DNA from 2 places in the Thalassospira sp. Z349TD_5 genome. Region 2 is predicted to be linked to the other one. Evidence: riboswitches for the same ligand, from Rfam matches in the RefSeq annotation. Region 2 holds a riboswitch; the other holds the start of a gene.
What was found. A riboswitch is a leader RNA that binds a small molecule or an ion and turns the genes downstream of it on or off. The one in region 2 is predicted to bind glycine.

Region 1 (3,414 bases), 1.2 Mb from region 2:
CGCGGTAATGCGGATGCACCCCGCCCGACAGCACGGCCTTTTTGCGACGTGTCGCACGGCATGCCATCAAGACCGCCTCGGCACAGGACGTTGCCCCGTCCCACATTGATGCGTTGGCCACATCCATGCCGGTGATCGAGGCAACCTGTGTCTGGAATTCAAACAGATACTGCAACGTGCCTTGGGCGATTTCAGGCTGATACGGGGTATAGGCCGTCAGAAACTCGCCACGCTGGATCACGTAATCAACAGTCGCCGGCACGTGATGGCGATAGGCACCAGCGCCCAAGAAGCTTGGCACACTCGACGCACCAGTATTCTTGGCCGCCAAAGCCATCATGTCGCGTTCGACCTGCATTTCGCCAAGATGGCTTGGCAGATCAACCGGGGCATCAAGTAACGCACCGTCAGGAACGTCATGATAAAGTTCTTCGACTGACGCTGCCCCGATGGTTTCAAGCATCGACGCGCGGTCAGCGCGGGTTAAGGGAAGATAACGCATGCTTACAGACCTTCAACGAAGTCTTTATAGGCTGCTTCATCCATCAGCTCATCAAGCTGGGACTCATCAGTCAGCGACATTCTGAAAAACCAGCCATCCGTTTCCGGGGCTTCGTTGACCAGTGCCGGATTAACGTCAAGATCTTCGTTAATCTCGACAATCTCGCCATCAAGCGGCGCATAAACGTCACTGGCAGCTTTCACAGATTCAACCACTGCCGCATCGCCATCTTTGGTCAGTTTCTTACCAACTTCCGGCAGTTCGACATAAACAATGTCACCAAGCGACTGTTGCGCATAATCGGTAATCCCGATCGTTGCGATGCCGTCTTCAAGTTCAATCCACTCATGTTCCTGCGAGAATTTCTTAGCCATTTTAATTTGTCCCTGTTGATCGATTGTCTGCCAACGCGGCGATCAGCCGCACATTCAAGAAAGAGTACAGCACTTAGCCGCGGAAATAACGATGCGGTGCGAACGGAAGGTCAACAACCTCTGCCGGGCGGGCCTTGCCGCGCACCATAAGATCGACCTTGGTACCCGGTGCGGCAAATTCAATTGCCACATAGCCCATGGCAATCGGTGCATCGACCGTCGGACCAAATCCGCCACTGGTGATTTCACCGATTTCTTCCCCGTCCGTATTAAGGATCGGGGTATGTTCACGCGCCGGTGCCTTGCCTTCGGGTTTGATGCCAACACGTTTGCGGTCTGCACCATGTTCAAGCTGATCAAGGATGACATCCGCCCCCTTGAACCCGCCTTCGGCGCGGCGGCGTTTGTTAATGATCCAGTTCAGATCACCCTCGACCGGGGTCGTGGTCGTGTCGATATCATTTCCATACAGGCAAAGACCGGCCTCAAGACGGAGCGAATCACGCGCGCCAAGACCAATGGCCTCAACCTCATCTTCGCCCAGAAGCTTGCGCGCAAGTTCTTCGGCGCGATCATTTGGTACGGAAATTTCATAGCCATCTTCGCCGGTATAGCCCGACCGGGTGACAAAGCAGGCAATACCCGCAATATCAAGTTCGGCAAAACTCATGAATTTAAGCTCGGTCACGGCCGGGGCAAAACGCGCCAAAACGCTGGCGGCTTCTGGTCCCTGCAACGCCATAAGCGCCCGGTCATCAATTTCTTCAAGCGACACACCATCGCCAAGGTTGGCGCGCATATGGACAATATCGTCATCCTTGCACGCCGCATTGATCACCAAAAACAGGCTGTCGCCCGCATTGGTAATCATAAGGTCATCAAGGATGGTGCCATCATCATTGGTAAAGGCGGAATAGCGGGTGCGACCGGGTTTAAGGATCGCAATATCACCGGGCACAAGCTTTTCAAGCTCGGCCACGCGGTGTTCACCGGTCAGGCGGACCTGCCCCATGTGCGAAACGTCAAAAAGTCCGGCTTTGGCGCGGGTATGAAGATGTTCGCCTTTCACACCCAGCGGGAATTGAACAGGCATGTCATAGCCCGCAAACGGCACCATTTTGCCGCCAAGCTCTACGTGCAGGTCGTGAAGGGCAGTTTTAAGCAGTTCGGTCTGATCATCGGCCATCAAGGTCTCCGGAACAGTGGTTGCGAAACATAGCCGACCAAAGGCCAACCACATTCCCCCTCTGTCTTGGAGCCTGAAAGAATCACAGCCGATTTAGATCATCGGTCTGCTTACATCTTCGGCGAGGCATACATCATAAGATGCTACCTACTTTCCAGAGTCCCATCTCCCCGCGGTCCGTTTGCCTGAGAGTTTCCGGGGTGGTTGCTCCTTCGGCGTCCGCGCAATCCGTTATGGACCGTGGCACTCTCCCACGGGGATCACTTGGGTATGCGTTCTTATACGGATTTCATCCCAAACCGACCAGCCCCTAATTTCGGGCAATCACGGACGGAGGTTTTCAACCCTGATCGGTTATTCTGACCCGAAACGACGGTTATAGTCGAGCTGATCTGAACTGAGCTGGAAGCCCAGGTAAATTTCATATTCCGGCCCGGCCCACACATCAGAAAGCGGCACCGTCAGGGTGACCTGCTCGTCGCGATAGCGCGCAAGATTAAGGTTTTGCGGGAACGGCATGTTCACATCAAAAACCGACTTTTCAACAAAATTTCCGTCCGGATCGCGCAAGGCAACGAAATACTGGAATGTTGCGCCACGGCTCTGGGCTGCGGGTCCAAGTTCGGCGGTGATGATCGGGCTGATGATCACATCAAGCGTCTTGTCATCAAGGTCATAGCCGCAATCGCCCAGATACCCGTTAAACTCGGCTTCGAACATGACATCGGTCAAATCCTTGCCTGCACCATTAAACTGGGTCAGCTTTGCCGTATCCTTTGGCAAATAGGCCGACGGGCATGCCGGTACCGGGACTTCTTCGAACGGATTACTCCCGCACGCGGCCAAAAGCCCCGCAAGCGAGACCATTCCAAATGCACATGTACGTCGCAATCCGTTACCGATCGTCATCCAAGCCTCTATTATACCGTCTGTTTTATGACCATACCCGGTTTCGGGCGGCCCGCGCGCAGTCTATTCTTTCGCCGTGCCGCACACAACCCGCTTCAAACACAGGTTAACAAACAAAACAGGAAACCCATACGTCAAAAGCAATACTCTAAACGTTGCTCAGACATTGCACCGCAAGATCAGGCGGGTTATGTAACGAGAACGTTTAAACAACTGTGCTGAGCGTACCAGCACACATGGAAACTCGGACAGTATCATGTCAGACAAAGCCGAACTTCGGATCGTTCTTGCCAACCCGCGCGGATTTTGTGCCGGGGTTGATCGCGCGATTGAGATTGTGGAAAAGGCGCTCGTAAAATATGGCGCGCCTGTCTATGTCCGACATGAAATCGTTCACAATAAATTCGTCGTTGATCGCCTGCGCGACATGGGCGCTGTTTTCG
Region 2 (3,414 bases):
TTCATCGCGGCGCTCAGAATGCCGCTATGGCCAACCATATCGGGATTGGCGAAATTGAGGATAATCGCGTCATAGGTTTCTGCCTTGATTGCGGCAACCAGTTTTTCGGTTACTTCCGGGGCGGACATTTCAGGTTGGAGGTCATAGGTTGCGACCTTAGGCGATGCCACCAGAATGCGGTCTTCGCCCTCAAATACCTGTTCTTCACCGCCGTTAAAGAAGAACGATACATGCGGATATTTTTCGGTTTCCGCAATGCGGAGCTGTTTGAGCCCCGCCTTGGAAACGACTTCGCCAAAGATATTTGGCAGAACCTGTGGCGGGTAAATCGCATCCATATAGGCCGCATGGGCCGATGAATATTCGACCATACCCGCGGCAACGGCGAAGTTGACCGGCGTGCCACGATCAAACCCGTCAAATTCCGGCGCACAGAGGGCGGCCAGAATTTCACGCGCGCGGTCCGCACGGAAATTGGTCATCAACAGACCATCACCATCCTTGATTCCGTCAAAATCACCAATCACAGTCGGCAGGACAAACTCATCGGTGGTGTCGGCGTCATATGCGGCCTTAATCGCAGCTTCGGCACTTTGCGCGGTGTGGCCATCTGCGTAATTTTTGCCCTGCACCATTGCAAAATAGGCCTGACTGACACGTTCCCAGCGATTGTCACGGTCCATCGCGTAATAGCGACCGGTCACCGTGGCAATTTCAACATTGGCATCGCCAAGAAGGGCGCGGAATTTCTCAAGGAACTTGGCGGCACTTTTAGGTGCGGTATCGCGCCCATCAAGATATGCATGGATTTTGACTGGAATCCCAGCCCTCGCAATAATCTTTGCCAAGGCCGCCATATGGACCTGATGGGAATGAACCCCACCGTCCGACAGGAGACCTGCGATGTGGCAAACGCCTTTGCTGTCGGTCAGTTTGGCGATGACTTTTTTGACCGCATCGGTGTTGGCGATGGAACCGGTTTTGACGGCTTCGTCAATTTTGGGCAACTCCTGCATGACAACACGACCAGCCCCCAGGTTCATGTGACCGACTTCCGAATTGCCCATCTGACCCTCGGGCAGGCCAACATCCAGACCACAGGCCTTTAAAAAACCGGTTGGATAGGTAGCATAAAGTTCATCCCAGACAGGCGTGTTGGCCAAGGCAACAGCGTTGTCCTTGGTTTCTTCACGATATCCCCAGCCGTCCAGAATGCACAGCACCACAGGACGCGGGCGCTTTACGGAATTCAACTCAGTCACGTTCATAAACCCCACAGATAAGAATACTGATACAGATAAAGGCTGAATTTCCTGTAAATATGGTGACTTACAGGATGGTTCGCCAGAAATCCTGTTGTGCGCACTGGGTGGGACAGCCGTCAATCACATCAGGAAAATGTTCGATAGCGGCAATTTAGCATGAAACCCCTGTGATAGCAGCCACCCGACAGGTGAATTTTTTGCAGGTGCAAAGCTGCTTTTTGACAGGGGGGCATGGCGCGGATACTCTTGCCGACAACGGTGATCCTCAGAGGTGACATTTATGGCATCTCGTACCGTGACGGGAGAGTTCGACCATTGCGGTGGTCGGCGCCGAAGGAGCAATAGCCCCAAAAAACTCTCAGGCAGATGGACCGTCGCGGATTGAGGCTCTGGAGAGAGAAAAAGAAAGTCGCATCTATCATATCAGGGCGATGTTCGGATTCCACCGAAGGATGAAATCCGGTTGGCAGAAACATTGTTTTTGCAAGCAGGGGTACAATCTCAGGTCAAGGGACAGAGGGGGCGAGACACCGGTTCGCAAACGGCGCGACTTTTCGCGCGTTCAAGAGCCGTGAAGGAGGCCCTTTATGACCAATGTTCCCGCCACCGATCCCTCTTCGGGATCGCAAGGCAGATCATCACATGACGTAAACCTGTCTGTTGTTGATCTTTATACCATTGGGATCGGACCATCGAGTTCGCATACGGTTGGCCCGATGCGTGCGGGGTACCGGTTTTGTCTTGAGCTTGAAGCACGCAATCTTTTGGCCAAGACAGGCAGTGTGATTGTCGATTTGTATGGGTCACTTGCCCTGACCGGCAAAGGTCATGCGACAGATACGGCGGTGATTATGGGGCTTTGCGGGCAGCGGCCGCGCAGCATCGATCCCGACCAAATTCCCCCAACCATTGCCGCGATTGACGCCAATAAGCAGCTTTCACTGTATGGGCAGCATGCGGTGGCGTTTAACCGCGATACCAATCTGGTTTTTCATTTTGCCGAGACCCTGCCGCAACATCCCAACGGCATGCGCATTACCGCCTTTGACGGTGATGGGGTTAAAATCCACGCACAGGAATATTTTTCGGTCGGTGGTGGGTTTATTGTGTCTGGCGATGATCGCGGGGCGGAATATTCTGGCGATAACATTACCCTGCCATTCCCGTTTTCATCAGCCGATGAGCTGATGGCGATCTGTAAGCGTGAAGGAAAGTCGATTTCCGACATCATGATGGCCAACGAGCAAAGCTGGCGGGTCGCTGAGGAAACCATTGAATTTCTTGATCGAGTGCACGGCGCGATGATGGCCTGCATTGATCGGGGCTGCAAAACCGATGGTATCTTGCCCGGTGGATTAAAAGTCAAACGCCGGGCCAGCAAGCTTTATCATGAATTGACCGACAAACCCGAAGCGGGCCTTCGCGATCCGCTGACCGTGATCGACTGGGTTAATCTTTATGCGCTGGCGGTGAACGAAGAAAATGCTGCGGGTGGGCGGGTTGTGACCGCACCGACCAACGGGGCAGCCGGGGTTATTCCGGCGGTGCTGCGCTATTACGAACGGTTCGGGGCCAATGCCAGCCAGATTAAAATTCGTGAGTTTCTTCTGACGGCAGCGGCGATTGGATCAATCTATAAAAAACGTGCATCGATTTCGGCTGCTGAGGTTGGCTGCCAGGGTGAGGTCGGGGTTGCCTGTTCAATGGCGGCCGGGGCTTTGTGTGCGGTCATGGGCGGAACGCCAGAACAAGTTGAGAATGCCGCCGAAATTGGTATGGAGCATAATCTTGGTCTGACCTGCGACCCGATTGGCGGGCTTGTGCAGGTGCCCTGCATCGAACGCAATACCATGGGGGCGGTTAAGGCGATCAATGCAGCCCGGCTGGCGCTGCGCGGTGATGGGCAGCACACAGTGTCACTTGATAAGGTGATCGAAACCATGCGCCAGACGGGACTCGACATGCAAAGTAAGTACAAGGAAACCAGCCAGGGCGGCCTTGCGGTTAATGTGAACGTTGTTGAGTGCTAAAAGCTGTTCGGAAGAATAGGGTGTCAAATCAATGCCTTCGGATGTGATGTTCGGAGGCATTGATGTGTCCGGCCTCTTTGTTGCCATCGTTGGTTGGCAATCTGCTATGCTTGATTGAG

Region 1: another riboswitch for glycine. It lies ahead of gcvT (glycine cleavage system aminomethyltransferase GcvT); the one in region 2 lies ahead of AC0VXT_RS02010 (L-serine ammonia-lyase).

Annotation. Positions count from the first base shown of each region.
Region 1 is NZ_CM149654.1:3,811,717-3,815,130, forward strand. It holds gene gcvPA (aminomethyl-transferring glycine dehydrogenase subunit GcvPA) at 1-502, opposite strand, end outside; gene gcvH (glycine cleavage system protein GcvH) at 505-876, opposite strand; gene gcvT (glycine cleavage system aminomethyltransferase GcvT) at 950-2,062, opposite strand; glycine riboswitch at 2,122-2,222, opposite strand; glycine riboswitch at 2,226-2,326, opposite strand; gene AC0VXT_RS17595 (hypothetical protein) at 2,417-2,971, opposite strand; gene ispH (4-hydroxy-3-methylbut-2-enyl diphosphate reductase) at 3,228-3,414, shown strand, end outside.
Region 2 is NZ_CM149654.1:431,936-435,349, forward strand. It holds gene gpmI (2,3-bisphosphoglycerate-independent phosphoglycerate mutase) at 1-1,268, opposite strand, end outside; glycine riboswitch at 1,555-1,649, shown strand; gene AC0VXT_RS02010 (L-serine ammonia-lyase) at 1,853-3,295, shown strand.